DNA from 2 places in the Thioalkalivibrio sp. ALJ12 genome. Region 2 is predicted to be linked to the other one. Evidence: riboswitches for the same ligand, from Rfam matches in the RefSeq annotation. Region 2 holds a riboswitch; the other holds the start of a gene.
The links. A riboswitch is a leader RNA that binds a small molecule or an ion and turns the genes downstream of it on or off. The one in region 2 is predicted to bind cobalamin.
Positions count from the first base shown of each region.

Region 1: linked by a shared signal. The riboswitch ahead of bluB (5,6-dimethylbenzimidazole synthase) and the one ahead of F467_RS0106285 (TonB-dependent receptor domain-containing protein) in region 2 are both predicted to bind cobalamin.

Region 1 is NZ_KB899539.1:193,024-209,042, reverse strand. Features, by position in the region: gene F467_RS0108350 (cobyric acid synthase) at 1-1,477, opposite strand, end outside; gene cobD (threonine-phosphate decarboxylase CobD) at 1,474-2,436, opposite strand; gene cbiB (adenosylcobinamide-phosphate synthase CbiB) at 2,525-3,427, opposite strand; gene bluB (5,6-dimethylbenzimidazole synthase) at 3,432-4,142, opposite strand; cobalamin riboswitch at 4,237-4,439, opposite strand; gene F467_RS0108330 (cobalamin-binding protein) at 4,586-5,488, shown strand; gene F467_RS0108325 (iron ABC transporter permease) at 5,495-6,466, shown strand; gene F467_RS0108320 (ABC transporter ATP-binding protein) at 6,466-7,320, shown strand; gene F467_RS0108315 (hypothetical protein) at 7,333-7,722, shown strand; gene F467_RS0108310 (pirin family protein) at 8,067-8,915, shown strand; gene glpK (glycerol kinase GlpK) at 9,084-10,601, opposite strand; gene F467_RS0108300 (VOC family protein) at 10,651-11,037, opposite strand; gene ispF (2-C-methyl-D-erythritol 2,4-cyclodiphosphate synthase) at 11,034-11,534, opposite strand; gene ispD (2-C-methyl-D-erythritol 4-phosphate cytidylyltransferase) at 11,531-12,280, opposite strand; gene ftsB (cell division protein FtsB) at 12,273-12,680, opposite strand; gene eno (phosphopyruvate hydratase) at 12,830-14,107, opposite strand; gene kdsA (3-deoxy-8-phosphooctulonate synthase) at 14,191-15,033, opposite strand; gene F467_RS0108270 (CTP synthase) at 15,109-16,019, opposite strand, start outside.
Region 2 is NZ_KB899538.1:1,302,592-1,318,610, forward strand. Features, by position in the region: gene F467_RS13740 (hypothetical protein) at 1-95, shown strand, start outside; gene F467_RS0106215 (DsrE/DsrF/DrsH-like family protein) at 212-682, shown strand; gene F467_RS0106220 (aldo/keto reductase) at 888-1,781, shown strand; gene F467_RS0106225 (DUF6064 family protein) at 1,807-2,499, shown strand; gene F467_RS0106230 (cupin domain-containing protein) at 2,533-2,808, shown strand; gene F467_RS0106235 (glutathione S-transferase family protein) at 3,132-3,809, opposite strand; gene F467_RS0106240 (EVE domain-containing protein) at 3,814-4,278, opposite strand; gene F467_RS0106245 (5-formyltetrahydrofolate cyclo-ligase) at 4,311-4,946, opposite strand; RNA gene ssrS (6S RNA) at 4,972-5,157, opposite strand; gene F467_RS0106250 (aldo/keto reductase) at 5,384-6,550, shown strand; gene F467_RS0106255 (DNA mismatch repair protein MutS) at 6,704-8,293, shown strand; gene F467_RS0106260 (DUF2058 domain-containing protein) at 8,309-8,878, opposite strand; gene F467_RS0106265 (TIGR02444 family protein) at 8,926-9,411, opposite strand; gene fnr (fumarate/nitrate reduction transcriptional regulator Fnr) at 9,404-10,135, opposite strand; gene F467_RS0106275 (cyclopropane-fatty-acyl-phospholipid synthase family protein) at 10,341-11,579, shown strand; gene F467_RS0106280 (hypothetical protein) at 11,690-13,588, shown strand; cobalamin riboswitch at 13,634-13,883, shown strand; gene F467_RS0106285 (TonB-dependent receptor domain-containing protein) at 14,026-15,870, shown strand; gene F467_RS0106290 (cob(I)yrinic acid a,c-diamide adenosyltransferase) at 15,874-16,019, shown strand, end outside.

The sequences.
Region 1 (16,019 bases), on a different contig from region 2:
TCTCCGTGTTCCCTGCGCGCAGCAGCGCGAGGATGCGCCCCAGGTCCAGATGCGCCTCCAGGGTATCGGCCAGGCGTTCCAGGCCGCGCTCGCGTGCGGTCGCCAGGTCTTCGCCGTGCTCCTTCCCATTGCGCATGCCAGCCCAGTGCAGCAAAGCCTCGGCGGCAGCGGAGGTATCGAATACCCCGTGGACATAGGTCCCCGCCACGGCCTCGTCCTCGCTGCGCGCGCCGTCCGGGCCATGCTGCAGCTCCAGCAGCGGGCGATCCTGCCCGGGCCCTGTCGTCACTCCTGCATGGATCTCGTAGCCCTCCACGCGCGCCTCCCGGCCCAGCACACGGTCCCCGTGAACACGTTCCAGACGCTTTTCGGGAGCAAGACGCGTCTCGATGTCCAGCCAGCCGAGCCCCGGCGTGGAGCCGGGCCGCCCCTCGACACCGTCGGGGTCGTGCACGACCCGGCCCAGCATCTGGAAGCCGCCACAGATCCCGAGCACCTTGCCGCCATAACGCACATGGCGCTGCAGCTCGTCTTCCCAGCCCTGTTCCCGCAACCAGGCGAGGTCGTCGCGAACGGCCTTGGACCCCGGCAGGATGACCAGATCCGCCGGCTGCAGCGACTCGCCCGGGCCGGCGAAGCGAAGGTCCACACCCGGGTGCAGGCGCAGCGGGTCGAAATCGGTATGGTTGGAGATGCGCGGCAGGGCCGGCACGACGACCTTCAGGGCATCCACCGCCTTTTCCGGCACCGCCTCGCGCGGCAGGGCGTCCTCAGCATCCAGGTACAGCCCGTGGAGATACGGGATCACGCCCAGCACCGGCTTGCCGGTCTCCTGCTCCAGCCAGTCCAGTCCAGGCTGCAGGAGCGAGATATCGCCGCGAAAGCGGTTGATCACGAAGCCCTGCACCCGCGCGCGCTCCGTCGCGCTCAGCAACGCCAGCGTACCGACCAGATGCGCGAACACGCCGCCACGGTCGATATCTGCGACCAGGATCACCGGACAGTCCACCGCCTCGGCAAACCCCATGTTGGCAATATCGCCTGCGCGCAGGTTGATCTCTGCCGGCGAGCCCGCCCCTTCCACCAGCACGTGCGCATACTGCGCGGTCAGCCGTCGATGCGAGGCCAGCACGGCCTCGCGGGCGACGGGCTTGTAGTCATGGTAGGCACGAGCATCCAGCTCGGCCGCAGGACGGCCGTGGATGATCACCTGCGCCCCCTGATCGGAGCTGGGCTTGAGCAGCACCGGATTCATGTCGGTATGCGGCTCCAGGCCGCAGGCGGCGGCCTGCAGGGCCTGGGCGCGCCCGATCTCGCCGCCGTCCAACGTGACCGCGCTGTTCAGCGCCATGTTCTGCGGCTTGAACGGCACCACCGACAGCCGACGGCGATGCAGCACCCGCGCCAGCCCGGCCACCAGCACGCTCTTGCCGGCATCCGAGGTGGTCCCCTGCACCATCAGCGTGGTCGCGCTCACAACGCCTCCAGTCCCTGTTCCAGGCGGTGCCATTGGGCCTCGTCGCCCGGCAGCCCGAAACGCAGGCTGGCGGGGTCGTCGAAACGCCGCACCAGGATCGCCTGTCGCGCCAGCGCATCCTGAACCGCGACCGCATCATCGCGGCGCCCCCAGCGAAACAGTGCGGTGCCACCTTCGGTAGCGATTCCGTACCGCCGCAGCAGCTCTTCCAACCGCGCACCCGCCGCGGTCAGGTTCGCGCGCGTCTGCTCCTGCCAGGCGCGATCCTCCAGCGCTCGGGTGGCCGCCCAGCGCGCCGGGCCAGACAGCGCCCACGGACCCAGCCGCTCCGCCAGCGCCGCCCGCAGCGCCGGCTCCGCCGCCAGGAATCCGACCCGCGCCCCGGCCAGACCGAAGAACTTGCCCAGCGACCGCAGCACCAGCAGCCCCGGGCCCAGGTCCGTGCCCGGGTCGGCCGCCAACAGGCTGTGCCGGGGGCTGGTATCCATGAAGGCCTCGTCCACCACCAGCCAGCCGCCGCGTGCCGCGAGCCCCTTATGCCAGCGCAGCAGCGTCTCCACGGTCACGCGCAGTCCAGTCGGGTTGTTCGGGTTGACCAGTACCAGCACATCCAGCTGCGGCAGGCGTGCCTCGATCGCGGCCGGCGCCGCGTCGCCAAGCGCAGGAAGCGCCTCGACCCGATGCCCGGCCATGCGCCAGGCCCGCGCGTGTTCGTTGTAACTGGGCGCGAGGAGGCCAACCCGAGCAGCCGCTGGGCGAAGCTGTGGCAGCAGCTGGATGGCCGCCTGCGAGCCCGCCAGGGGCAACAGCCCTTTGCAGCCGTAGTACCGCGCCGCGGCCGCCTCCAGACCGTCGTCGGGCTCCGGCAGGCGCGCCCAGACGTCCGCCGGGGGCATGGGCAGCGGATAGCCGTGCGGGTTGATGCCGGTAGACAGGTCCAGCCATTGCTCCGGCGCCACCCCGTAATGCCTGGCAGCTGCGCGCAGTCCGCCACCATGCACCTGGGTTAGCACGGCCCCGGTCGGTGCCGGCCGCGCTCTGTTCAGCTCAGAAGATCGCAAGGCTCACCCCGATGACAAGCACGCCCATCCACAGCGCCAGCGCCCGATCCACCAGCCCCATCGCCGCACGGATGCCGGCGGCATCCGGTGCCGCGCCCATCCCCAGGCGCGGACGCCACTGACGCTCGCCGTGATATTGGCTGGCACCGCCCAGCACCAGCCCCAGTGCGCCCGCCCCAGCGGCCATTACCGGCCCAGCGTTCGGGCTCTTCCAGGCCGCGGCCTGCTCGCCCCAGCACTGCAGGGCATCGCGAGTGCGCCCGGCCAGGGCATAGGCCAGCGCGGTCATGCGCGCCGGGATCCAGTTCAGCAGGTCATCCAGCCGCGCCGCGGTCCAGCCAAAGCGCGTGTAACGCGCATTGCGGTAGCCCCACATCGCATCCAGCGTATTCACCAGGCGATACAGCACCACCCCCGGCGCACCGGCCACCAGGAACCAGAAAATGGTGCCGAACAAGGCATCGTTGCCGTTCTCCAGTACCGACTCCACCGCCGCGCCGCTGACCCCGGCCACATCCAGGGCCTCGCTGTCGCGGCTGACCAGCATCTGCACCTGCTGCCGCGCCTGGCCCAGATCGCCGGCCTCCAGCGCCCGGGCCACGCGCTCGGCGTGCTCGTCGAGGCTGCGCCAGCCCAGCGCCAACGCCAGTACCAGCAGCCCTACCAGCCAGACCGGCAGGAGCTGCTGCAACCAGACCGTCAGCAGCACAAAGGGCACCACCAGGACGGCCAGAAGCAGCGCGCCGCGGGCCCGACCATCGCGGTAGAACCGGGCCTCCAGGCGCTGGACCAGCAGCCCGAACCCGGCCAGCGGGTGCCAGCGGCGCGGATCGCCGATCAGGCGATCCAGCACCAGCGCACCAAGCAGCGTGAGGAACGCGATCAGCATCGGGTCATCCACTCGCTGAGGAACCGCCGGGTGCGTCGGTACGGCTGCCCCAGCGATTCTCGAACACCAGTTCGTCCAGCGACCGTCGCTGATCCCAGCCCTCGGTTTCCAGCATCGGCCGCTCGTAGAACGCATCCACATGACCCAGACAAAGGATCGCGATCGGCCAGGCCCCTTTCGGCATCCCCAGCTCCCCGGCCAGCCAGTCCGGGTCGAACAGCGACACCCAGCCCATGCCCAGGCCCTCGGCCCGGGCCGCGAGCCACAGGTTCTGGATCGCACACGCGGCGGAGCACAGGTCCATCTCCGGGATGGTGCGCCGACCCAGCACGTAGCGCTCGCGCCCATCGGTCAACGCGACCACCAGCAGCTCGCCCGCATCGCGGATACCTTCGAGCTTCAGCCGGTGCACCTCGGCGGCACGCTCGCCGCAGGCCTCGGCCGTGCGTGTCTGCTCCGCCGCCACATGCCCGTGCAACGCATCGCGCAGCCGCGCGTCGGTCACCCGCAGAAAGCGCCAGGGCTGCATGTAGCCCACGCTGGGCGCCTGGTGCGCGGCCTCCAGCAGGCGCCGCAGGGTATCGGGGTCCACCGGGTCCGGGCGGAAATGCCGCATGTCCCGGCGCTCGCCGATCACGCGATAGACCGCTGCGCGCTCCGCCGAGGCGAACGCGTTCGGATTCTCTTCTGACTGGTTGGGAGCTGGGGCCGTCATGAGGTTCCGTCGAGGCGACGGCGCGGCGAAGACACGAAGGAACAGGCTTTTAGGAACGCACCTGCGCCCTCGACCGTTGCCCGCCGCACGGTCGCAGGATGAATCACCGCCAGGCCGGTCTCCGGGCTTGCGAGCGTCGGAGGATGCCGACCGGCAGACGCCTTCCCGGGCACAGGACCCAGTGGCCAGTCTGCCGAGCGATTTACCGCTCGCTTACCGTTGCGGGGGCAGCGCCGGACTTGCACCAGCTTCCCGTTTCACCTGCCAACTGCAGGCACCTGACGAAAGCGGAGCATGATACGCGCTCAGGGTGCCCCCGACCAATTTGGGCACCAAACCATCTTGCCCTTGCTGCTATGATGAGGCGCTTTCGCTGCCCGTGCGGCGCCCCGAAAACACAGTATTGTTTACGTTACGAACAATCCACAACAGTCGGATTTTTAATGACTTTCACTTCCCTCAAACGCCAGTTAACGGCCCTTGCCGCGCTACTCCTGTGCGCGGGGCCGACACTGGCCGAACCGGTCACGGTGACCGACGATGACGATCGCGAGGTCACGCTCGACCGGCCCGCCGAACGTATCGTCAGCCTGGCCCCGCACATCACGGAAGTCCTGTTCGCCGTCGGCGCCGGAGAGCAGCTGGTCGGCGTCACGCAGCACAGCGACTTCCCGCCGGAGGCGGAGATGATCCCGCGAGTCGGTGGCTACAGCCGCATCGACCTGGAACGCGTGGTCGAGATGGACCCGGACCTGGTGGTCGCCTGGCGCAGTGGCAACTCCATCTCGCAGATCGAGCGCCTGCGCGATCTGGGGCTGAACGTCTATGTCTCGGAACCGCGCAGTTTCGAGGGCGTGGCCTCCAGCATGCGTCGCATGGCGCAGCTGGCCGGTACCGAGGAACGCGGCGAGGAGGCGGTGCAGGCCTTTCTCGACGAGATCGAGACGTTGCGGCTGGACTATTCCGACCGTGACCCGGTCCCGCTGTTCTACCAGGTCTGGGAACAGCCCCTGATGACGGTCAACGACGATCACCTGATCGGCGAGGCCATCCGCCTGTGCGGGGGCAAGAACGTGTTCGGTCACCTGGACCGCCTGGTGCCGCGCATGGACCGCGAGGCCGTGATCGAGGCCGACCCGGAGGTGATCATCGGTGGCGGCATGGGCGAAGACCGGCCGGACTGGGTAATTGCCTGGGAACAATGGGAGGACATGACTGCGGTGCAGCGCGACAACCTGTTCTTTATCCCGCCGTCGCTGCTCCAGCGTCACACCCCGCGGATTGCCGAAGGGACCCGGCTGATGTGCGAAGAGCTGGAACGGGCCCGTTCACGCCGGGACGACTGACCAGCCGTGACGCGCTCCTTCCTCCTCGCCACGGGGGTCCTGCTCCCGGCGTCGCTGCTTGCGATCCTGATCGCGCTGGCCTATGGCAGCGTCGCCATTGCCCCCGGCGACCTGCTCGCGGTGATTCAGGGCGAAGGGAGCCGCCTGCACAACACGCTGGTACTGGAACTGCGCCTGCCACGCGCCCTGGCCGCATTCGCCGCCGGCGGGCTGCTGGGCGTCGCCGGTGCCCTGATGCAGGTGTTGCTGCGCAATCCGCTGGCCGATCCCTATGTGCTGGGCCTCTCCGGCGGGGCTTCGGTGGGTGCCCTGCTGGCCATGCTCGCGGGGCTGTCGATGTTCTCGGTCTCGGTCGCCGCATTCGCAGGCGCGCTGCTGTCCACGGTGATCGTGTTCGGCCTGGCGCACGGCACCGGCAGCTGGACGCCGACCCGATTGCTGCTGACCGGCGTAGTCGTGGCGGCCGGCTGGGGCGCCGTGATCAGCTTCCTGCTCGCCGTGAGCCCGACCGCGGAGCTGCCCGGGATGCTGTACTGGCTGATGGGCGATGTCTCCCACGCCCGCAACCCCTACCCCGCCTGGGGTGTGCTGGTGCTGGTCGTGTTGCTGGCCCTGCCGCTGGGACGGACGCTGAACGTGCTGGCGCGCGGCCCGATGCAGGCGGCCGCACTGGGCGTGGCCGTGCGGCCGGTGGAATGGACGATCTACGTCGCGGCGGCACTGATCACCGCCACGGCGGTCATGCAGGTCGGTGCGGTGGGCTTCGTCGGACTAATCGTGCCGCACATGCTCCGGCTGATCTTCGGCAACGACCAGCGCGTGATCCTGCCGGCCTCGGCACTCGGCGGCGGCATCCTGCTGACGCTGGCCGACACCCTCGCCCGTACGATGATCGCCCCGGAGCAGTTGCCCGTCGGCGTGATCACCGCGATGCTGGGCGTCCCCGTATTCCTGTTCCTGCTGTACCGGAGCCGCTGATGCCTCCGCACACTGCCGACCCCCAACGTCACGGCGACCCCCATGCGCCGGGTGCCGAGAGCGTGCACGAGGCGCCGGGGCCGGACACCCTGCTGGCCACCCACGATCTGGTCATCGATATTCCGGAACGCGCCAGCGGCTCACCCCTGGACCTGACCATCAACCCGGGACAGTGCTGGGGCATCCTCGGCCCGAACGGCGCGGGCAAGAGCACCCTGCTGCACACACTGGGCGGGCTGCGCGCCGCCCGCGCAGGAGAGGTCCATGTACGCGGCCGCCCACTCCCCGACTACTCGCGTGCCCGCCTGGCGCGCGAACTGGGTCTGGTATTCCAGAAGCACCACGACGGCTTCCCTGCAACAGTACTGGAGACGGCTCTGATCGGCCGCCACCCGTACCTGCGGCCCTGGGACATCGAGTCCGCCGAGGACTACGCCCAGGCCCGCGCCGCCCTGGCCCGCATGGATCTGGCGGAACTGGAGCACCGCCTGGTCGATACCCTGTCCGGTGGCGAGCGCCAGCGCCTGGCCATCGCCACCGTACTCACCCAGAACCCGCGGCTCCTGCTGCTGGACGAGCCCACCAGCCAGCTCGACCTGCACCACCAGGTGGCGGTGCTGGACCATATACGGGGCATCGCCCGGGACAACCGCGCCGCGATCCTGGTGCTGCACGACGTGAACCTGGCGGTACGCTACTGCGATCACCTGCTGCTGATGTTCCCCGACGGAAAGGCCTGCTGGGGCCCCACCCGAACCATGCTGGTGCCCTCCGCGCTGGAACGGCTGTACAACCAGCCACTGAGCACCGGCGAGATCGACGGCCAGCCGGTCTTCATGCCGACCATCCCGTAACGAGGAATCCCGGTGGAATTCTTTCGCACCCTGCCCCTGCAAGCTGTCGCCGATTCCCTGCAGGCCGAGCTGACCGTACCGGCCCTGCCCCGGCTTTGCCCCGCCATTGACGCCCTTGTTGAAGAGACCGGGCCCGATGCCGGCGTCGTCTACTGCCTGTGGGGCGAGTTTCGTGTCCGGCGCGAGTGCATCAATGGCGGTGTGCGCTTCACCCTGCCGAGCTGCCCGAACGCCCTCGCCTGGACCCTGACGACCGGGCATCCGCCGAAGCCGGAGGCGGTCATGCTGCACCTGACCATCAACCGCCAGGAACACGACCCGGATTTCGTGGAGAGTCTTGAATTCTTTGCCGATAGCTGGCTGGAGCTGACATCGCTGCAACCGCCCCATGACAGGCCCTGACTGCAATTTTCTTTTGCTTTTATGGTCGGTATGGTTGCAGGGTTAATCAAGGGAAACACTGATGAATGTACACACTCGCGTTGGCACCCCAGGTTCTCCGAGACAAGGCGCGGTGCGCAGCCGGTAGTGGTTCTACCGGCAAGGGCCGCAACGCAGGATCGGGGAACCTGGGGTGCCAACCCCACAAGCCATTGAATGCAAGGGCTCGAGTCGCTTTTGCGCGCGCACGGCGTTGCGGCTCCCTTGTGCAGAATGACTGCACGGCGGTCACCGCGCCTTGTTCGCACGCAAAAGCAACTCGAGCGCGAGCGTGTACATTTATCAGTGTTTCCCTAGGAGAAGTCATGACCCCCACACCGCCGGACAGCGTACGCACAGCCCACCCGACCCAGGACGGCGCGGGTGTGAAGATTCGCCGCATCCATGACTTTCGCGGCGGCCTGGATCCCTTCCTGATGCTGGACGAGCTGAAGGCCAGTGCGAAGGAGGACTACATCGGTGGTTTCCCCTCCCACCCGCATCGCGGGTTCGAGACGCTGACCTACCTCGTCCATGGCGGCCTGACCCACGAAGATTCGATGGGCAACCAGGGTCGTGTGGAGGCAGGCGAGGCGCAGTGGATGAGCGCCGGGCGCGGGGTCATCCACTCCGAGATGCCCCTGCTGGACTCGGACGGGCTGCACGGCTTCCAGCTATGGGTAAACCTGCCGGCTCGGCGCAAGATGGACCCGCCGCGTTACCGCGACGTGCGCGCCGACGCGATGCGCCACCTGCCGGAAGACGACGGCCCACTGCACTTCAAGGCGATCGCCGGCTCCTGGCAGACCAGCGCCGGGGATACCGAAGGCCCGCTGGAACAGATCGGAGAAGGTGCGGCGATGGCGGATCTGAGCCTGCCGGCAGGCTACCGCCTGTCGCTGGCCGTCCAGCTGGACGACCGGGTGCTCGCCTATGTCTATGACGGCGAGCTGACCGGGTTGAAGACGGGCGAACTGGGCACCTGGAGCGGACAGACGCAGATCCACCTGATCGCCCAGCAGGATGCGCGAGTGCTGCTGTTCAAGGGCCGCCCGCTGGGCGAACCGATCGCCCACTACGGCCCGTTCGTGATGAACACCTCCGACGAGATCGAGCAGGCGATCAGCGACTATCAGTCCGGCCAGCTCGCGGCCGAACCGGCCAGCATCGACTGACCCGGCAGGGTCTGACTCTGACAGGGGCTTTCGCGGGCAAGCCCGCTCCCACAGACTTCAGGGTAGCGCCGGGTAAGAGTCATCGCTCTACCCACTGCCCCCTGTGGGAGCCGCCTTGGCGGCGAAGCCCCTGCCCACGCCAGCCAGCTCCCCCGGACCACCCGCCCGCTAGTTGGGCGCCTCTTGGTCGTCCTCGCGCGCCCACCCCATCGTGCGTTTTACGGCCTTCTTCCAGCCCCGGTAGTAGCGATCGCGGGTGGCCGCATCCATCTGCGGCTCGAATACCCGGTCCAGCTGGCTCTTCTGCGCCAGTTCGTCGCGCGTCCAGAAACCCACGGCCAGCCCGGCCAGATAGGCAGCCCCCAGGGCAGTCGATTCCGTGACCACCGGGCGCTCGACATTCACCCCGAGCATGTCGGCCTGGAACTGCATCATCACGTTGTTGGCGACCGCACCGCCGTCGACGCGCAGGCCCTTCAGCGCGATGCCGGAGTCCTGCTCCATCGCGTCGATCACGTCCTTGGTCTGGTAGGCCAGGGAGTCCAGCGTGGCGCGGGTGATGTGTTCCTTGCGCGTACCGCGCGTCAGCCCGAAGATCGCCCCGCGGGCATACATGTCCCAGTACGGAGCCCCGAGCCCCGCGAATGCCGGGACGACATAGACGCCGTCGGAGTCCTCCACCTTGCTCGCGTAGTATTCCGAGTCCTCGGCCGAATCGATCAGCTTGAGCTCGTCCCGCAGCCACTGGATCGCGGCACCGGCAATGAAGATGGAGCCCTCCAGCGCATACTCGACCTGGCCATCGACGCTCCAGGCGACGGTCGTGAGCAGACCCGAGTGCGAAGTGACCGGCTCGGTGCCGGTGTTCATCAGGAGAAAGCAGCCGGTGCCATAGGTGTTCTTGGCCATGCCGCGATCGAAGCAGGTCTGCCCGAAGAGCGCCGCATGCTGGTCGCCGGCCACGCCCGCGATGGGGATCTCGTGGGCCCCAAACATCTCGGTGCCCGTATGGCCCAGCACCTCGCTGGAGCCCCGGACCTCGGGGAGCATGGCCCGCGGGATCTCCAGTTCGTCCAGCAGCGTGTCATCCCAGTCCAGCTCGTGGATGTTGAACAGCTGCGTGCGCGAGGCGTTGGAGACATCGGTTACATGCCGCTCGCCTCGGGTGAGATTCCAGATCAGCCAGGTATCCATGGTGCCGAACAGCAACTCGCCGCGCTCCGCGCGCTCGCGCGCACCGTCCACGTGATCCAGCAGCCAGCGCAGCTTGGTTCCGGAGAAGTAGGCATCCACCACCAGCCCGCTGCGTTCCCGGATGGTCTCCTCCAGCCCGCGCGCCTTCAGCTCGTCGCAGAAACCCGCAGTGCGCCGGTCCTGCCAGACGATTGCCGGGTGGATCGGCTTGCCCGTCTCCCGGTCCCAGACCACGGTGGTCTCGCGCTGGTTGGTGATGCCAATGGCCGCGAGCTGGGCCGGCTTGATACCGCGGGTCTCCAGCACCTCGCGCGCCGCCCCGATCTGGGTGCCCCAGATCTCCATCGCGTCGTGCTCGACCCAGCCGGGCTGGGGGTAATGCTGGGTGAACTCGCGCTGGGCGACACCGATGATCGACGCCTCACGATCGAACAGGATCGCCCGGCAGCTGGTCGTGCCCTGATCCAGGGCCAGGATGTACTCGCCGTCCATGTTCCCTCCTCGTGCAGCGGGGATTTCGGCGCGGCGCACCCGCGCGGTGTCAGCCCGCCTCGATCAGTTCGACGGTGTTGCCGTCCGGGTCGCGGACGAACGCGGCCGGTCGCCCGGACTGACTGCGATCGGCCGAGTGCCCGGCGTTCTCCAGGCGTTGCAGCAAGGTGTCCAGACCACGCACGCGCAAGGCCAGGTGGCGATCGCGACCGCCGCGCACGTCGCGTTCGGTAGCGTCCGGATTGGGTACGCCCAGCAGGTGCAGGGTCTGCCCGCCACCCAGGTCATACCAAAGCCCCGGAAAGCCGAGATCCGGACGCTCCACGGGGCGCAGCCCCAGGATCTCGCCATAGAACCGCGCGGACGCCTCCAGATCGGCGATCACGACACTGACGTGATCCAGACCCAGCACGCTGGGGGATCGAGCCGCCGTCATACGTGCATCAGCCCCGAAGAAGGCTCCAGCAGCACCACCGCCTGGGCCGCCACGCCTTCTCCGCGCCCTGTAAAGCCCAGACGCTCGGTGGTTGTCGCCTTCACATTCACCGCACCCGCCATCAGCCCCAGGTCCGCAGCGATGTGGTCCTCCATCGCCGCCACATGCGGGGCCATCTTCGGTGCCTGGGCGATCACGGTCGCATCCACATTTACCGGGCGCCACCCGGCCTCCTGGACCCGGCGCAGGGTCTCGCGCAGAAGGTCGCGGCTGTTCGCCCCACGAAAGCGCTCGTCGGTATCGGGAAAGTGGCGGCCGATATCCCCCTGCCCCGCCGCCCCGAACAGGGCATCACAGATCGCGTGCAACAAGACGTCGCCATCGGAATGCGCGACAAAGCCGTGATCGAACGGGATGCGCACACCGCCCAGGATCAGGTGATCGCCGGGTCCGAAGGCATGCACGTCGAAGCCCTGCCCCACGCGCATGCCGCTCATGGCCGGAACCCGCCGTCCAGGCGCCCCTGCTGCATCAGGTATAGCTGGGCCAGTTCCAGATCCTCCGCCCGGGTGATCTTGATGTTCATCATCGAGCCCTCGATCAGACGCGGACGGGCGCCATGCCATTCGATCGCGCTGGCCTCGTCGGTAACCGCATGACCGGCCTCGCGGGCGGCCCGATTGGCCTCCCGCAGCATGCCGAGGCGGAACATCTGTGGTGTCAGCGCGCGCCAGACGCGCGCGCGTTCCAGCGTGCGCTCGACGCGCCCGTCCTCGTCACTCCACTTGACCGTATCCGTGCTGGGCGTGGCCAGCAGACCGCCCACCGGATCGTCCCGCAGCGCGTTCAGAAGGTGGTCCAGATCCGCGCGTGGCAGACAGGGGCGCGCGGCATCGTGCACCAGCACCCAGTCATCGGGGGCCGCGCGTTCCTGCAGGAAGTCGAGTCCGTTCTGGACCGAATCCGCCCGCTCGGCCCCGCCGGCCACACGAAACAGGCGCCCGCCCGCCGTTGGAAGATCCAGCGCGTCCGGGTCCACATCCGGCCCGAGCACCAGGACCACACCGCGAATGCGCGGGTGCTCAAGAAAGATCGACAGGGTATGCGAGAGGATGGTGCGTGACCCCAGCGTCAGGAACTGCTTGGGTCGATCGGAGCCCATGCGCCGGCCCACGCCGGCCGCCGGGATCAGGGCCCAGTAGGCGGGTTCCGCGGAGGGGTTGTTGGTGTCGGGATCAGCCATCAAACGGATCCTCGGGTGGCAGCGTATCGGTTGCCGGCTCGCGTTCGCGGTCCGGGATCTCGGCGGGCCCCGGGGACACATCCCGCGCCGGGTCTGGCAACGGCTCCGGCACTGGACGCCGGTCGTCGTCCTCGCCGACCACAAAGAAGAAGATCTCGTCTTCGCGGATCATGCCCAGGTCGCGGCGGGCGCGTTCTTCCACCGCATCGGTACCGGTACGCAGGTCGTGTACCTCGGCCTCCAGCGCCTGATTGCGTTGCTCCAGCTCGGCGTTGGCCGCACGCTGCTCCTCTACCTGCTCGCGCAGGTCGCGTACATCGCGCCAGCTGCCCTCTCCCAGCCACAGCGGCCACTGCAACAGCAGTAGCAGCACCGCCAGACCGATCAGCAACCAGCGCATCAGCGATTCCCGCGGCCGGTCGCCACGGCCAGCCGCCAGGGAGAGAGTCGAGCTTCCATGCCCGGCATTCTACGGCCCCTTGGCCGCCGGGCACAGGAGACGCTCTGCAGGCTGAGAACCCAACCCGCGACAAACGCAACAATCGCGGATTATCGCCGGATGTTGAAGGCATCCATGCCGGGATAACGCGCCCGGGATCCCAGATGCTCCTCGATCCGGATCAGCTGGTTGTACTTGGCCACGCGATCCGAGCGCGAGAGCGAACCGGTCTTGATCTGGCCAACCCCGGTGGCTACCGCCAGATCGGCGATGGTCACGTCCTCGGTCTCGCCGGAGCGATGCGAGATCACCGCCGTGTACTTCGCCTGGCGCGCCAGCTCGATGGCCTCCAGGGTCTCGGTTACGGTGCCGATCTGGTTCAGCTTGATCAGGATCGAGTTGGCCACGCCCTTGTCGATCCCTTCCTGCAGGATCTGCGTATTGGTCACGAACAGGTCATCGCCGACCAGCTGCACGCGGTCACCGAGACGCTCGGTGAGGACCTTCCAGCCATCCCAGTCGTCCTCGCCCATGCCGTCCTCGATGGTCAGGATCGGGTACTGGTCGACCCAGTGGGCAAGGTACTCGCAGAACTCGTCGGCGGAGAAGGCCTTGCCCTCGGAGTCGAGGTGGTAGCGGCCGTCGCGATAGAACTCGGAACTGGCACAGTCCAGGCCCAGCCAGATGTCCTGCCCGGCCTTGAAGCCCGCCTTGTGGATGGCCTCGAGGATCACCTCGATCGCAGCCGAGTTGGACGGCAGATCCGGGGCAAAGCCGCCCTCGTCCCCCACGCCCGTCCCCAGGTTGCGCTGACCCAGCACCTTCTTCAGGGCATGGAACACCTCGGCGCCGTAGCGCACGGCCTCACGCACGGAGTCCGCGCCCACCGGCAGGATCATGAACTCCTGCATGTCGACGCTGTTGTCGGCGTGGGCGCCGCCGTTGATGATGTTCATCATCGGCACGGGCAGCAGGGTCGCCTGCTCGCCGCCCATGGACTCGAACAGCGGCTGCTCGCGATCCGCCGCCTGTGCATGCGCGGCCGCCATCGAGACTGCCAGCAGCGCGTTCGCGCCCAGGCGCGACTTGTTCTCGGTGCCGTCCAGCTCGAGCATGCGGCGGTCCACCGCCGTCTGGTCCAGCTCCATCCCACGCAGGGCGTCGCGGATCTCGCCATTCACATGGCCCACGGCCTTCTGCACGCCCTTGCCGCCATAGCGCGGCTCGTCATCGCGCAGCTCCAGTGCCTCGCGGGCCCCCGTGGAGGCCCCCGACGGCACCGCGGCACGACCCATCGCGCCGGAATCCAGGACAACGTCGGCCTCGACCGTCGGGTTGCCCCGCGAGTCGATGATCTCGCGGGCATGAATCTCCGCAATCTGGGACATGCTTTCTCCTTGAAAAATAAACTCATCCGCCCCAAAGGTTGGAGGCGGAACTTAAATGAAACTCTTAAATAATCCTGCGCGAATCAACCCAGCCCGTACTCGGCCTCGGCAAACGGCTGCGCCTTGGCGGCCGTATCCAGCGCCTTGAGCGTGGTCAGCAGCTCCGCCATGCGCGGCAGCGGCCAGGCGTTGGGCCCATCCGAGAGGGCGCGCTCGGGATCCGGATGGGTCTCCATGAACAGACCCGACACCCCGGAGGCGACGGCCGCCCGCGCCAGCACGGGGACATACTCGCGCTGCCCACCAGAGGTCGCGCCCTGCCCGCCCGGCTGCTGGACCGAGTGCGTGGCGTCGAACACCACCGGGCAACCGGTCTGGCGCATCTGGGCCAGACCCCGCATGTCCGAGATCAGCGTGTTGTAGCCGAAGGAGACGCCGCGTTCACAGACCATGATCTGGTCGTTGCCGGCCTCGCGCGCCTTGTCCACGACATTGCCCATATCCCAGGGCGCCAGGAACTGGCCCTTCTTGATGTTCACCGGGCGCCCCTGGCGCGCGACATTCTGGATGAAGTTCGTCTGCCGGCACAGGAACGCGGGCGTTTGCAGCACGTCCACCACGGCCGCGACCTCGTCCAGCGGGGTGTCCTCGTGGACATCGGTCAGCACCGGGACTCCCAACTGCTGCTTCACCTGTTCCAGGATGCGCAGGCCCTCTTCGATGCCCGGACCACGGAAACTCTTCGTCGACGAGCGATTGGCCTTGTCGAACGAGGACTTGTAGATAAACGGGATGCCCAGTTCGTCGGTGATCGTCTTGAGCGCACCCGCGGTCTCCAGGGCCATCGCCTCGGATTCGATCACGCAGGGGCCGGCAATCAGAAAAAATGGCCGGTCGAGGCCGACTTCAAAACCGCAAAGCTGCATGCAATGTCCTGTCTGGCGGACGCCACCCTCCGGGCACGGCCGCAAAGCGCCGTCATACGGCGCGTTAGGCAAACACTAATCCGTCAACGCCGTCGTGGTCTCCGGCTCGCGCTCGTCCTGATAGGTCCGCGCGGCGCGGATGAAACCGGTAAACAGCGGATGCCCGTCGCGCGGGGTCGAGGTGAACTCCGGATGGAACTGGCAACCGATGAACCACGGGTGGCCCGGCAGCTCCACCGCCTCGACCAGTTCGCCAGACTCGGACACACCCGAGATGCGCAGGCCCGCTGCCTCCAGCCGTTCGCGATAGGCGTTGTTGAACTCGAAGCGGTGGCGATGGCGCTCGCTGACATCTTCGCGGCCATAGGCCTCCGCAATCCGCGAACCCGGGGCCAGTCGCGCGGACTGTGCCCCCAGACGCATCGTGCCGCCGAGATCGCTCTCGGCATCGCGCCGTTCGATGCGGCCCTCGCGGTCCTGCCACTCGGTAATCAGGGCAATCACCGGGTGCGGGGTATCCGGGGCAAACTCCGTACTGTGCGCGCCTTCGAGGCCGGCCTGATCACGGGCGAACTCGATCACCGCAACCTGCATGCCCAGACAGATACCCAGGTAAGGCACGCCGTGCTCGCGCGCATAGCGCACGGCCGCGATCTTGCCTTCCACACCGCGCTCGCCAAAGCCACCGGGCACCAGGATCGCGTCCAGACCTTCCATCTCCCCCTGGATCTCGGCATCCGCGCCTTCGAGCTTTTCCGAATCGAGATAGCGAATACGCACCCGCGTCCCGACCTGTACGCCGGCATGGGTCAGCGCCTCGTTCACGGACTTGTAGGACTCGGTGAGATCGACGTACTTGCCGATCATGCCGACGGTGACCTCGGACTCCGGGAACTCCATGGCGTTGACCACGTGCTTCCAGTCCGACAGGTCCGCCTGCGGCGCCTCGATATGCAGCTTGCGCAGCACGATCTCGTCGAGCTTCT
Region 2 (16,019 bases):
CGATCTCGGTCTGGGGCAGTTTGGCAGCGCTCGGGGTATGTGCGGGGTGTGCATTGATCCGGGACTGGCGCAAGGCGCGCCTGGCCTCGAAATAGCCAGCCCGCACTAGATCGAAATATTGGGGTCGCACGGGGCGGCCCCGATCCACAGGGGGGTGGGGTTACGCGCAGGGGGCTGTGGCGGACCATCCTCCACCACCAAGGAGGAGTGAATGAGCGATACCAAGAAATTGGCCATCATTGCGACCAAGGGCAGTCTGGACTGGGGCTATCCCCCGTTCATTCTGGCCTCGACCGCTGCCGCGCTCGGCTATGAAGTCGAAGTGTTCTTCACCTTTTACGGGCTGCAGCTGCTGCGCAAGAAGATGGATTTGCAGGTGACGTCGCTGGGTAACCCGGGGATGCCCATGCCTATGCCCATGCCGGTCATGCTCCAGGGGCTGCCGGGCATGCAGCGCATGATGACGACGATGATGAAAAAGAAGATGAAGGCGAAAGGCGTCTCCGATCTCGAGGATTTGCGGGAACTGTGTCAGGAGGCCGAGGTGCGCATGATCGCCTGCCAGATGACGGTGGATCTGTTCGATATGGACACCAGCGAGTTCATTGACGGCATCGAGTATGCCGGCGCCGCCGCGTTCTTCGAGTTCGCCGGCGAGTCGGACATCTGTCTGTTTATCTAGGCGGATGTGAAGCCCCGGGCGGCCCGTCCGCCTGTCCCGGCCCCGCGGCATCTGCCCGGGGCCGTTTTCGTTCTGGCAGGCCAAAATACTCCCGTGCCGGAACTTCTGGCGCGTTCGGCGGGACCACGTGGGTAAGGTTCCGAAGGATAGCCGTCGCATGGCGAGAGTCCCGAATCAGCGTTCGCGCCGGTCGTTTCTGCAGTGGATGGCCGGTTCGGCCATTGCCGCCGGTACCGGCTGGCCGCTCGCAGGCGCGGCCGGCGAGGGACGCGAACCGAACAGGAAGGCGATTCCCTCCTCGGGCGAGGAGATCCCCGTGATCGGCATGGGCACCTGGATCACCTTCAACGTCGCGGATGACCCGGATGCCCTCGCGCTGCGCACCGAGATTGTCGATACCTTCTTCCGGCGCGGCGGCGGCATGATCGACTCCTCGCCGATGTACGGGCGCGCGGAGGCGGTAGTGGGGCACTGCCTGCAGGAGCTGGGCCACCCCGAAGGGCTGATTTCGGCGACCAAGATCTGGACAGGTAGCACCGGCACAGGGCGCAACCAGCATGCGAAGTCGCTGGACCTGTGGGGCGTGGATACCCTGGATGTGCAGCAGGTGCACAACCTGCAGAACTGGGAGGCGCATCTGGAGACGATGCGCGAGAAGCGCGAGGCGGGCGAGATCCGCTATATCGGGGTGACCACCTCCCACGGGCGCCGCCACGACCAGCTGGAGCGCATCCTGGAACGCGAGGACCTGGACTTCGTACAGCTGACCTACAACATCCTCGACCGCGAGGTGGAGGAACGCCTGCTGCCGCTGGCCCGAGAACGCGAGGTGGCGGTCATCGCCAATCGCCCGTTCCGCCGCAAGGAGCTGATCAAGCGCTTCGAGAGCGAACCACTGCCCGATTGGGCGGGGGAGATCGACTGCGAGAACTGGCCGCAACTCCTGCTCAAGTTCATCGTCTCGCACCCCGATGTCACCTGTGCGATCCCGGCGACCTCGGTCGTGGAGCACATGCGGGAGAATATGGGAGCCCTCTACGGCCCGATGCCGGATGACGACATGCGCCAGCGCATGATCGAATACGTCGAAGCCCTTTAAGTCTCAAAGTTTACCGGGAGTGCGGATGCTGCCATTTGCCGCCGAAACCCTGCTGTCGATCTTCGGGCAATACAATCGCGCCATCTGGCCGCTGCACGGGGTCGCGGCCCTGATGGTGCTCGTTACACTGGCGCTGGCCCTTGTAGGCGGGCGCGGGGCCGGACGCGTCGTGGGCCTGCTGCTCGCTGTGATGTGGGTCTGGATCGGGGTCGTGTTCATCGGGGGTGTGCTTGCCGAATTCCATTTCTGGGCGGGCCGGCTGGCGGGCGTGTTCGTCGCGCAGGGCCTGATGCTCCTGTTCGCCCTCACGCTGCTGGGGCGCCACGGCTTTGGCTGGCCGGGTGGTGTGGCCGGCCTTGTCGCGATCGTGGTGATGGCCTATGCCATGGTCGGCCATGCCCTGCTGGAGGTCCTGCTCCTGGGGGTGTCCTGGGCCCAGGCCCAGTACGTGGGTGTCGCGCCGGGACCCACCATGCTGTTCACCCTCGGCATCCTGCTGCTGGCCCAGCCGCGCCCGTCGCTGATCCTGGCAATCATTCCCTTCCTCTGGACCCTGGTGACCGCCTACATCGCCTGGGAGCTGGGCATTTGGCTGGAGTATCTACCGGCCGCGCTGGGCCTGATCGCTTTCGTATTGTTGCTCGTTCGCCGGCTTTACCCGGGCGAGAGGGGCCTGTTTCGCTCCGATACTTTTGGCGCCCGGTCGCGGTCCCGTTAGGCTTGCCATTTCCCCCAGACAGAGGAGACCGTCATGTCCATCGAAGTGATCCATCGGCCGGAGCAGGACCATCTGGAACGCCTCGGCGTATTCGACTGGCCGGTCTGGGAAAAGGAGGTCTCGACCTTCCCCTGGCACTACGACGAGCGCGAGGTCTGCTACATCCTGGAGGGGCAGGTGACGGTCACCCCGGACGGTGGTGGCGAGCCGGTGACGGTCGGTGAGGGCGACCTGGTGACCTTCCCCGAGGGCATGGACTGCACCTGGGAGATCCACCGCGACATCCGCAAGCACTACCGCTTCGGCTGAGTGTATCGTCGCAGGTCCGACACGGACGCTACGACGTGGTGTGTCCGGTGGAGCGTGCTTGCGCACGAATGCAGGGCCTTTTCCAAACGGCGTAGGGTGCCGTTGAGCGTAGCGAAACGCGCCATTCCCCACGCCTTGTCCGACCCCTGATGCGTTTCGCTGCGCTCAACGCATCCTACGAGTAGGCGGTTGGTCGAACAGCGTTGCGAATCAGGTCGGTCAGTGCGTCTTGCCGGCCTTTGTGGGGTTCGCCGGTGCCTGCAGATGCGCCGGTGGTGAAATCAGGTTTCGTGTTCGCGGCCGAGGCCGCTCCCACAGGGCCTTCAGCGGGCGAGCCACTGGCTGTCGAGGCGGGTGCTGAAGGTTTCTTCGACGCGGCGCAGGTAGTAGAGCATGTCGACGGGCAGGTTGATGCCGTCGTGCATTTGCAGGGGGTAGAGGTCGGCGGCGATTACGCAGTCGGCGATGGAAGGGTGGCCGAGATAGAAGCGACTGGCCGCCAGGTGCTTCGCCAGTTCCGGCAGGCGGCTCAGTTTCGCGAGCTGGTTGTAGCCGTCGTAGCGGTCGTTGGCGAGTTCTTCCAGCGACAGGCCGAAGCGGTGCTGCACCTGGGCCTTGTAGTCGGCCAGGGTTTCGGCGCTCTCGCCGATGCCGTGGAAGCCCGGCGCCAGCGGGGCGTACAGCCGATCGAGCACCACATCGACCTTGCCGCGCCAGTCGACCAGGGCCTGCCAGGCATCCTCGGGGATTACGCCTTCCGCCAGGGGCTCGCCGGTCGGGAACAGGTGGTCGATGTCGCGCAGCGCCGTGAGCGTGTCGGTTACCAGGGTACCGTCATCCATCTGCAGGACCGGCGACTGGCGGGCCACGCCCAGCTCGAAGAAGGTCTCGTCGTCGAACCAGTCCAGCGCGACGGTTTCGAGCTCCACACCCTTGTAGCCACAGGCCAGGCGCAGGCGGTCGGCCTTTGCGTCGTGCGGGAAGTGGTAGAGCGTGGCCACGCGGCTACTTTCCGCGCTGGGCGTGGCTCAGGATGAAGTCCCACTGCTCCTGGGTGATGGGCATGACCGACAGGCGGTTGCCGCGGCGGACCAGCGGGCAGTCCTCGAGCTGCGGCTGCCGCTTCAGCCAGTCGAGGGTGATGATGTCGCCGAACTTTTCCTCGAAGGCGACGTCCACCCGCAGCCAGCGCGGGTTGTCCGGGTCGCTCTTCGGATCGTAGTGCGGGTCCTCGGGGTCGAAGGCGCAGGAGTCCGGGTAGGCCTCTTTCTCGATGCGCAGGATGCCGACGATGCCCGGTGGCTTGGCGTTGGAGTGGTAGAAGAAGGCCAGATCACCCTTCTTCATTTCGTCGCGCATCATGTTGCGCACCTGGTAGTTGCGGATGCCGTCCCAGGGCTCCACGCCCACGCGTTCCAGGTCATCGATGCTGAACTCGTCGGGCTCGGATTTCATCAGCCAGTAGGCCATGCGGGCTCCTTGTGCCGGATCGGGCGTGTGGGTCAGGTGTGCGTATTGTGCCGCGCACGGCGGGGCAGCGCATGCCAGCCGTCCTCGGTGACCACGCCGTCCAGTGGGACGTCCCATGGCTGGCTGGGGAGGGCCTCGACCCCCTGCAGGGCATGGGCCACGCCGATCAGCTTCGGGCGGTGGATGCCGAAGCGGCGACGGGCGAAGTAGCGGTCGTAATAGCCCGCGCCCATGCCCATGCGGTTGCCGGCATGGTCGAAGGCGACCAGCGGCAGCAGGACCACCTGCATCTCGCGGCGCCAGATGCGCGGGGCATCGGGGCAGGGCTCGGCAATGCCGAAGCCGTTCTGGCAAAGCGGCACGTCTGGCCCCCAGGCGTGAAAGTGCATGCGCCCGGGGCGTTTGGCATCCATCACCGGCAGGGCGATGCGGGTGCCGCGCCGGGCCAGGGACACGGTCAGGGGGGTCAGATCCACCTCGCCGCGCAGGCCCCGATAGGCACCGATGCAATGCGGTTGCCAGCGCTGGAACCAGCGCAGCAGGTGATCGCAGATCAGGGCGGAATGAATCTCGAGCCGCTCGTCGGACAGCGCGGCGCGCTCGCGGCGCAGGCGCAGTCGTAGCTGGCGCAGTTCGTCAGGCGTGAAGGAGGTCTCGTCCCTGGACATACGATCCGCAAAATAATGAGGTGGACGCGCCCCGCGGGCGCCGAAGTGACCATCGACCTTGAACCAGAGGTTCAGGTGGGAGAAGCCTCCGAATCTTAAGGCTTTCCGCTCGATGACGGACATGCGCAACGAAACGGAAGTGCTCGGTCCCGTGGTGAAGAATTAAGGCTCAAGGGTACCACCAGGCCACTTTCGCACGCCGCAGCGACGCGTCCGCCACCATTATGAACCAATCCCCCGGGGGTGTGCGCAACCATGATCACATCAGGGTTGCACGATCCACCCAGGACGGAATCCGGCCGCTTGGGAGACTCGCCGGTTTGGATGGGTTTTAGCAATCACGCTCGGGTGACGTAGGATTCGCGTTTTCCGGATGGATGCGAGCGGGCGGTGCGCGATCGAGTACCGGCCTTCTCCGGACTGTGCAGAGGAGCTCTATGGAATCGCCGCAGAAACTGATCCCGGGATACGCCAACGCCAAGGCGACGCGCCGGTATGCGGAGCACTACATCGCCGAGGGCAAGGCCGCCGAGGGCCACTACAGCGAGTTCTCGCGCGCCAAGATGCGCCTGTCCAGCCTGGGCATTGGCACCTTTGGCGGCGCCGCCACAGCCGAGGTGGATGCCGCGATCTCCGCCATCGTCGCCCGCGGGCTGACCGAAGGCATCAATGTCGTCGACACCGGTGCCCACTACCGCTATGGTCGTTCGCTGGCGGCCGTTGGGGCAGGCGTGCGTACGGCCCTGGAGGCTGGGGTCCCGCGCGAGGCGATGTTCCTGATCTCCAAGGGCGGATTCATGACGCTGCGCGGCGGGCCGCCGGACGACATGGATGCCTGGTTCCAGCGGGAGATCGAGTCCCAGGGCATGGGTACCCGGGACGATCTCGCCAAGGGCGCGCACCTGCTGACGCCAGAGTACATCCACTATCAGATGGAGCTGTCGCGCTCGCTGATGGGGGTCGAGACGCTGGATGCCTTCGTCATTGATCAGCCCGAGGTCCATATCCACGAGATTGGCAAGGAGGCGACCAACCGTAAGCTGGAGCCAGTGTTCCAGATGCTGGAGCGGGCGGCGCGGGAAAAGAAGATCCGCGCCTACGGGATCTCCACGTTCGAGGGCTTCCGCGAGGAGACCGATGCCGCCGTGTTTCAGTCGCTGACCTCCATGCAGGGGCTGGCCGAACGTGCGGCCCAGACCGTGACCGGCGACGACCACGCCCGGCACCACTTCAAGATCGGGATGCTCCCGTTCAACCAGGTGATGCTGGAAGGCTTTACCCGCTTCAACACCGCGACCGGGCAGGGCAATGTGGCCAGCCCGTTGCAGGCCGCGCACCAGCTGGAGGTGTACATGTTCGCCTCCCACTCCATGCTGAAGGGACACCTCGCCCAGCAGTCGGTGGAGGTGGTCGAACAGCAGCTGGCGAACCTGCCCAATCCGGCGCAGCGCGCGATGCAGTTCAACCGCTCCACGCCGGGCTTGGGCACCTCCCTGGTTGGTATGAGCACGCCGGAACACCTGGACGACATGCTGGCGGTGATGCGCGAACCGCTGCTGGAGAAAAAGGCCTACCTCGGGATGTTCAAGAAGGCCGAGGAGTAAGCCGGAGTCTGGTCTTCCCCTTGTGGGAGCGTGCTTGCACGCGAAGCCCCTGCCAAAGCCGGATGCAGGCAGGGGCTTCGCCGGCAAGCCGGCTCCCACACACAGGGTCCCGGGCTCCGGCTGCAATAGCGAATTCATGCACAAGGGTATGTCATGCAGGTTGATCTGAAGGCCCTCGAATTCCCCGCGATCCAGCGTCTGCTGGAGCGCCTGACCGCGACGCCCTACGGCGCGGATGCCGCGCGCGGGCTGGAGCCGGCACCGAACCTGGATGCGGCGCGCGCACTGCAGACCGCGGTGACCGTTGCGCGCCAGCGTCTGGATGCCGGGACCCTGCCGCGTCTGGGGCAACTGCCGGACGTGCGCGCGGCGCTGCGCCAGGCGTCCAACCCCGGGGCTGCGCTGCCGGTGCAGGCCCTGCACAACCTCCAGACAATCATGCGTCAGGCCCGCGAGCTGGCGGATCAACTGGCGGACACCCCCGAGATCTATCCGGCGGACCTGAACAAGCTGTATCCGCCCGAGGGGCTGGAAGAGCGCCTGTCGGCGTGCCTGAACCCCGGCGGGTCGCTGCGCGAGGACGCGAGCCCCGCGTTGATCGAGGCCTTCGAGCAGCGTGGGCGCCTGCGCTACGAGGTCGAGGCGGTGGTGAAAAAGCGCCTGGCGGCCTCCGATGTCGCGCAAAAGGGCGAGGACGCGCTGAAGGTGCAGTGGCACCAGGAACGCGCGGTGATGGTGCTGCGTGGCGAGGCGGCCAATGCGGTCAAGGGTGTGCGTCGCGGCACCGCGATGGGCGGGCGCGACCAGATCGTCGAGCCGATCGAGGCGGTGCCGCTGAACAACCAGTTGGATACGGTCAACAGCCAGATCAATACCGAGCAGCAGCGCCTGCTGCGCGAGCTGACCGACGTGGTGCGCCAGTATGGCGAGCCGCTGGAACTGATGCTGACCGCACTGACCTGGATCGACCTGGCATCCGCCGCCGCGCAGCTATCCGCACAGATGAATGCCCATGCCCCGCGGTTGGAGGCGGAGGCCGGGGTGGAGCTGATCGAGGCCTACCACCCGCTGCTGCTGTTGCAGTTCGCCGAGGGCAACGGGCCGCAGCCGGTGCCTCTGTCGATCCGGCTGGATGGCGAGCAGCCCCTGTTGCTGATCACCGGGCCGAATACCGGCGGCAAGACGGTCGCGCTGAAGACGCTCGGGCTGCTGGTCACCATGGCCTGGTGCGGGCTGCATATCCCGGCCGAGCAGGACTGCCGCATCGGGCGCTTCGATCAGGTGATGGTCGATGTCGGCGACCATCAAAGCCTGTTCCACCACCTGTCCACGTTTGCCGGCCATGTGGAGGTTCTGAAGCGGATTCTTGATCACGCGGGGTCGGAGACCCTGATCCTGCTGGACGAGCTGGGTACGGGCACCGACCCCGACGAGGGCGCGGCACTGGCGATGGCGATGCTGGACGAGTTGCGTGCGCGTGGCACGCGCGGGATTGTGAATACCCACCTGGCGCCCCTGAAGGACTATGCCGCCCAGCACGCGGGCATCGTGAACGCCTCGATGCAGTTCGATGCCGAGACGCTGTCCCCGACCTACCGGCTGCTGATTGGCGAGCCGGGTGTGTCCTTTGGTCTTACGATTGCCGAGAAGAACGGGCTGCCGGCCCAGCTGGTTGCCCGTGCGCGCGAGCATTTCGCCGAACTCCCCACCGCCCAGGCCGGGGGCGATGCCGGCAAGGCGTGAGCCCCGAGCGAGGCGTTACCACATGAGGTCGTCGGGGACGACGTAGTCCTTGTACGGGTCGTCGGGATCGGGCTCGGAACCGCCGCTTTCCTCGGCCGGGATAACCAGCGGCCATTCGGCATCCCGCTCGCGGATCTTGTCCGCTATATCGCGCGGGATTACGCGGAACCCCTTGCTCGGGTGCAGCTCCAGGCCGGCCAGCGCCGCGCGGCCGTCGACCAGGCGCTTGCGGGTGTCCTCGGTCACCGGCAGGTGGCGGACCTGCCCGTCGAACTGGAAGTGATAGTCGATCGCGGCGTCGCCAGTGGGGATCGGGGCCAGGTGCTGGTTCACCAGCTCGCGAATCTGCGCCCGGCGCGCGCGGCGTTCGGCCTTTTCCTGCCGTTCCTGGTTCTTCTCCCGCGAGCGTTGGGCCTGCTCGGCTTGACGAGCCGCAGCGGCGCTAGCCTCGGCGTCGGCGGGCTTGCCCTTTTTCTTTTTCGGTTGTGTCTTCTGGGCCTTGTGCTTCTGGCTCTTGGCCTTGCGCACCTGTTTTTCGTCCACCAGTCCGGCCTTCAGGAGCTGATTGCGCAGATCGTCCGACATGCCGCTTGCCTGTAGAAAATGTGTCGGGAGGATAGCCCGAACCTCTGCTATGTGCAGCCGACGTGTGTAAGTTCGGGTAATCCGTCCAGGATCTCGGTCATGGGAAGGGTGGGAAACAGCAGGTGTAAACGCCGCGCAAGATCGGGGGTCGCAGCGGGATTGCCCAGCGCCTGCGTGCGCTGACACAGTCGCATCGCAGCCGTGCGCTCGCAAGCCAGCTCCAGCCCTTTCACGGCGTCGTACAGGGCTTGGCGTTGTCGCTCATCGGGGCTGTTGGGCTTGAGACGGCGGCGCAGGGCGCGCACGCGCGAGGTGGTTTGCTCGCGCCAGCGCGCGGCGGCCTGCATCAGCGCCTGCCAGTCGTGTGTGTGTACTCGCCGTGGGTACCACAGGGCGAACAGGGCGAGGATGGCATCGACGTCATGGGCGTCCTGCCAGTGCAGCAGGCGTTTCCGTGCGGGGGCGCAGGCCCATATCCGCAGGGCGAAATCCCAGAAGCAGTCGAAGTCGTGTGGCCGGGCGGCCTCAGGCACTACTGGCGGCGGGCGTAAAGGTCACGCCGGCGGTGCTGCGCAGGGTCGTCGGCTCGAGGATCTCGAGATCCCGGGTGTGCAGGTTGATTACGCCCTGGTTGCGCAGCTGTGTGAACAGGCGGCTGATGGTCTCCTGGGTCAGCCCCAGGTGGTTCGCGATGTCGGCGCGCGACATCGGGAGGTAGAAGCGCTCGGTGGACAGGCCCCGTGCACGATGCCGCTCCGACAGGGTGACGAGGAATGTGGCCAGGCGCTGCTCCGCCGTGCGCTGCCCGAGCAGGGCATGCAGGCTTTCGTCCTGAGCCAGCCCCTGGCTCATCACGTTCATCATGTGCTGGCGGAATGTCGGAAGCCTGCCGGCGAGGTCGTCCACATGGGTGTACGGGACTGCGCAGACACTGGTGGATTCGAGGGCGACCGCGCTGACCGGATGTTTTCTGGAGTGGATCGCATCCAGCCCCAGCAGATCGCCTGCGAGGGCGAAGCCGGTGATTTGCTCGGTACCGTCGTCGCCGATCAGAACGGTCTTCAACGCCCCGGTGCGTACGGCAAACAGGGTGTCGAAGCGCTCGCCCATGCCGAACAGCAAGGCCCCCTTTTCGATCGGACGGCGTTGCTGCACGATCTCGTCGAGTTGCCAGAGTTCGTTTTGTGGCAGCCCCATCGGCAGACAGAGCTGGCGCAGGGTGCAGTGTTCGCAGGCTTGGGTCGGGCGCAGTGTCATGTGCTCAGGTTAGCGGTTTTGCCATCGGTGAGGGAAGGTGTGTGAGGCCCCCGTATAGAGGTTGCCCGTATGAGGAATTCCGGTATTGTGAGTGTGGAACCTTTTGGAGTGGCAGGGATCAGCCAATTCAGAGGCTTGCGGCGGAGCGAGTGCGATATCTAGACTCTGTTTAATATAGCAGGCGATTCGCATGGGAAGGGACGCAATGATCGAACGGATGCTGAACGAATACATGCACCACGGCACGCTGATCCTGCGCGAGCCGGACGGGAGCGAGCGCCGTTTCGGGCAGGGGGCACCCGAGATCACGCTGCAGGTCCATGATCGGGCGGCCCTCAAGCGCATCGCGCGAGATCCCGGGTTTCAGCTGGGCGAAACCTATATGGACGGGCTCTGGTCGCCGGGTCCCGAGGGCATCCGGGTGTTTCTGGATGTGGCCATGCGCAACTTCGCGCCCAGATTCCAGCGTCGTGTGCACCCGCTGGTGTGCATGTTTCGCGCGGTCCTCGAGCAGGGCAACCGTATCGCGCGCAGCTACCAGAACATCTCCCATCATTACGACGTGGACGAGTGGCTGTTCCGCCGTTTTCTCGACGAAGGCATGTTCTACAGCTGTGCCTATTTCGAGCGCCCGGACATGACCCTGGAGGAGGCCCAGCAGGCCAAGTGCGCGATGCTGCGCAAGAAGCTGGTGCTGGAGCCCGGTCAGCGGGTGCTGGATATCGGCTGCGGCTGGGGTGGGCTGGCCTTTCACCTGGCCGAGAACGCCGATGTCCAGGTGGACGGAATCACCCTGTCCCGGGAGCAGCTGCGAGTGGCCCAGGCCGAGGCGAAGCGCCGCGGGCTGGACGATCGCGTGCGCTTTTTCTATCAGGACTACCGCGAACACGACGACCAGTACGACCGGATCGTCAGTGTCGGCATGTTCGAGCATGTCGGCGTGCCCAATTACGGCACGTTCTTCCAGCGGGTGAACGACCTGCTCAAGGACGATGGCGTGGCCGTCCTGCACACGATTGGCCGCCAGGGGCCTCCGGGGACCACCAACCCCTGGCTGAGCAAGTACATCTTCCCTGGCGGTTATACCCCGGCACTGTCCGAGGTGATGGAGGCGTTGGAGCCGACCCCGCTGCATACCACCGATATCGAGTTCTGGCGGCTGCACTATGCGGAGACGCTCGCCGAGTGGTATCGGCGGTTCCAGAACATCCGTGCCGAGGCAGTGGGCCACTTCGACGAGCGCTTCTGCCGCATGTGGGAGTTCTATCTGGCCAGTTGCGAGGCGACCTTCCGCTGGTGGCGCCAGGTGGTGTTCCACATCCAGGTGGCCAAACAGCAGGATGCCGTGCCGCTCACCCGCGACTATCTGTATGCCGACGAGGCGCCCAAGGTGGTTTCGACGCCGCCGGGGGAGGCGGCAGTCCGGGGTCGCAGTGCTGCGTAGGGATTGCGGACTACTTCCTGGCTCCCTGAACATTTTTTCCTGACCGGGCACCCGCAACCTGTCTGTTTTCCCTACACTTCACGGAAACGCTGAGGGGGCAGGGACGACGCGTGTTTGGCAGGTTTCGCAAGCGGCAACAGCGGCAGGAGGCCCCCCAGGCCGCCAGTCCGAGCCAGGACCATGTGCTGATCGAGGCGGCCGGGCGCAGCCGGATCACCGAGGTCGCGGCGACCGCGCGCAAGGTGCCCTGGTCGCTCAACATGCTGCAGCTGCTGTGGGCGGCCGGCCCGGTGACCTTCCTCGCGATGCAGGGGGGCTATTTCCTGGGCTTTGGCCACGCCGCCCCGGCCCAGAATTTCATCTTTTTTGCCGTCTACACGCTGCTGTTCGGGGTGATTGGCCTGCTGGCGCGGTTTATTGCCGATGCCACGCGGGGCAAGCGGCAGGAGCGCTCACGCGATCAGCTGCGCAATACGATCGACTTTTTGCCGGACCTGCTGTTCGTGACCCGCGACCTGGCGATGGCCGAGATGGCGCCGGACATGCGGCGACGCAAGGCCGCCGAGGTTCTGCTTCATGAGGTGGATATCTCGCCGGAAGGCGTCGCGGTCGCGGTGCGCGAGATGACCGGCGATACCAGCCTCGCAGCAGCGGCCGAGCAGATCGAGATCTATCGTCGGCTGGGGCTGCGCTCGCGCGTCGCGGATCTGGTGGATGCCACTGCGGATGCTCGTCTGGCCGCGCTGGAAAAACTGCACCACGATGCCTCCGAACTGGCGGATCCGCTGCGCGACCGGCTTCAGGGCGTCGCGCCAACCCGTGAGGATGGCGTCCGGCGGATCGATCAATTTCTGGACCGCCTGTTTTCAGCGGCGGACTCGGATGACCTGTCGCGCTGCACACTGGATGATACGCAGGCCATGTTTGTACTGGCCTTCGAGATGGTCAACGGGCGGCAGATCCGGCGGCTGAGTTTCGAATGGTCGGGTGGTTGGCGGTTGGGGCATGCGCTGGATCGGCTGGAGTATCAGGGCAACCGTTTCCGCGTCGCTCAGGCGGGTGTGGTCAGTCGCCTGCGCTCGCTCGCGATGTTGCTGGCGCAAAGCCCGGCCAGTGGCCTGGATCCGCAGGTCCTGCGTTCGCCGACTCTGGGTATCGGGCGCGAGGTGCTGGATGCACTTTCGCAACTGGAACAGTCCCGCCCCGCTGTGAATTCGCCGGAAGGCCGCCTGCTGGGGCGGGCGCTGCGTCATGTCGAAGACCTGCGCGCGGCGCGGGACCAGCTCATGCAGGCGCAGAGTCGCTATACCGCCGCGGTCGAGCGCTGGGAGGCGCTGCGACGACAGCAGGTCGAGAGAAAGGGGCAGCAGAGCTGGTTCAAGCGCAGTGCGCGCGGTATCCGCGTGAGCGAGGAGGTGATCGAGCTGGCGGACGACCAGAAGCTGCGCCTGGCCGACCGGTTCTGTGAGTACCTGTCCGAGCTCGGCATCCGGCGCGAGGGCGACCTGTTCTACTTTGGTGGGCACCCACTGGATGCGGACACCGCCAAGCGCATCGGCATCCAGCTCGCACTGATTCTGGAGCCTCTGGTCGACCTGACCAACCCGAGTATCCAGCGCGCGATCTATGCGAATCCCGCCGCCTATCTCGGAGGCCTGTACGTCGGCATGAGTGCGGATGCCAAGGCGGGGTTGGGTTCGGCGATGGTGCGTATGGTGCGTCAGGATCTCAGCCGTATGGCGGAATGGCTGGCCCTGCGTCTGACGCGCATCTACCATCTGCCGCTGTCCGACTCCATGCGTGATTTCCTGGTACGGCAATATGGCGCCAATCCCGACCGCCTGGAGATGCTGGCCGCCCATCCGGTGGAGGAGGGCGCGCAGGCGGCGCCGGTGGCTTTGCGTGCCGAACGGTCGCCGGAATTTGACGCCATGCTGCAGGACAAGTCCTGGGGGCGGTTGCTCAAGAGCGGCGCACGTTATGTGCAGGCCGAGGCCCAGCGATCCTGACGCCGCGCATTTCCCGGGTCTGGTAATTTCTTGACCAACTGTGTAGGCTTTCGTGCGTTTTCTGGTGCCCCTCGGCGTGTCTCGCCGAGGGGTTAAACGGGAAGTTCGGTGAGCCCGCTACAGGTATCTGGATGCCTGCGGACGAATCCGACGCTGCCCCCGCAACGGTAATCGAGCGAGAGGCCATGACGGCCTCTGATGGTCGCGGCACACGCCACTGAACGGAATCGTTCGGGAAGGCGCCGCACCGGAACGCTCGTCAGCCCGGAGACCGGCCAGGGAATGATCGCGCGGCATGCGGCGGGCATGCGAGGCGGATGATCGGGCCTGGTCGCATAGCGGCTGTGCCCGGTCCCCCTCGTGTCTCTCTCCCCCCTGCCTGCGTGGTCCCGACGAATTTACGGCGTGCGGGCGGCTCGCCGGGAGACACGGACGACATGAAACGCACAGCACTTTCCACGGCCATCCTGCTGGCCACCACCCCGGTCCTCGCCGAGACGCCGGACGCCGATTCCGAAGCGCACACCCTCGACGTGGTCCAGGTCACGGCCGCGCGCGTCGCGCAGACGGTCGACGAGACCCTGTCCTCGGTCACCGTCATCGACCGCGAAGAGATCGAGCGCCTGCAGCCGCAGCAGTTCACCGACCTGCTGGAGGGCCGCGCCGGGATCGAGACCTCCCAGAACAGTGCGTTTGGCAAGACTACTTCGGTCTATACGCGTGGCACGAGTTCCGACCACACCCTGCTCCTGATCGACGGCGTGCGCATGGGGTCGGCCACCAGTGGCGGGGCAAGCTGGCAGTTCCTGCCACCGGAGGAGATCGAGCGCGTCGAAGTGGTGCGCGGACCGCGTACCAGCATCTACGGCTCCGACGCCATTGGCGGCGTGGTGCAGGTCTTTACCCGCGAGGGCCAGAAGGGGCCGCCCAGGGTCAACGCGTTTGTCGGGGGCGGCAGCTTCAACACCTGGGAAACGGGTGTGGGCGTCGCCGGCGGAACCGAGAACACGAACTACAGCTTCTCGCTCAGCCATTTCGAGACCGACGGCATCAATGTGCAGGATGACGTTGGAGACGATGACCGTGACGGCTACGACAACACCTCGCTTGCGACCAAGGTGACCCATCGACTAGACAATGGGATTGAGGTTTTCGGCAACGTACTGTACTCGGAAGGGGAGTCAGAGTTTGACAGTACGGAGGGAGATGACTACACCGACTTTGTCCATGCAGCCCTCCGTGCGGGGTTCCGCATCCCGGTGAATAACCGTTGGGATACTGAGCTGAGTGTTGCACATGCACGTGATGAAAATGATCGCTATGTGGATGGGGAATTCACATCGCGTTATGACACGAAGCGTGATTCGATCGACTGGTTGAACGAAATCGTCCTGTCGGACCAGCTGTTCCTCACGGCAGGCGTTGACGCCCGTGAGGACCGTATTCAGGTCGATGATCCTGGGCTAAGAGAGGGATTCGGTACGGACGAATATGAGGAGACCAGCCGCTACAACATTGGTGGGTTTGGGGTTCTCCAAGCCGATCTAGGCCGGCATACTTTGGAGGGTTCGTTACGATACGACGACAATGAACAGTTCGGTAGTAAAACTACCGGTCAAGTCGCCTGGGGATTCCAGGTCGCGGAAGCATGGCGACTGCGGGCTTCTTACGGGACAGCATTCAAGGCCCCAACGTTTAACGAACTTTACCATCCTGACATCGGGTTTTTCCGCGGCAACCCTGACCTTGATCCAGAGGAATCTGAAACTTTCGAAATAGGGGCCCGTTATTCGGCGGGATCCGGATATCTTGATTTGAGCGCTTTCGAGACACGAGTTGAAAACTTGATTGCAGGGTTCGCTCCACCGGAAAACGTTGAGGAAGCACGAATTCGGGGAGTCGAAGTGGATGGCCGATACGAATTTGGCCAATGGCTTTCAGGCGCTTCACTGACCCTACTGGATGCCCGAGACCGGGAAACGGGAAACGAGTTGCAGAGACGCTCTCCCATTACGGCCCGTATGGATCTCGATCGGAAGTTTCAGCGTTTCTCAATGGGCGGGTCGGTGATTGCGAAGAGCCGTTCGTATAACGACGCCAATAACGACGAGCGCCTTTCCGGCTACGGCCTGCTCAATCTGCGTGCGAGCTATCAGATTGCGCCGGAATGGCAGATTCAGGCTACGGTCAATAACGTGTTCGACAAGGACTACGAGACCGCCGGAGGGTACAACCAGCCGGGTCGGGCCGCTTTCGTCAAGCTGCGCTACCAGCAGAGGTGATGCATGGGTAATCGACTGTCAAAGATTGCGACCCGCACGGGTGACGAAGGCCGGACTGGCCTGGGGGATGGCTCGCGGGTGGGTAAGGACAGCCACCGCGTCGAGGCGTTTGGTGACGTGGACGAGCTGAACAGTGTCGTGGGCCGGGT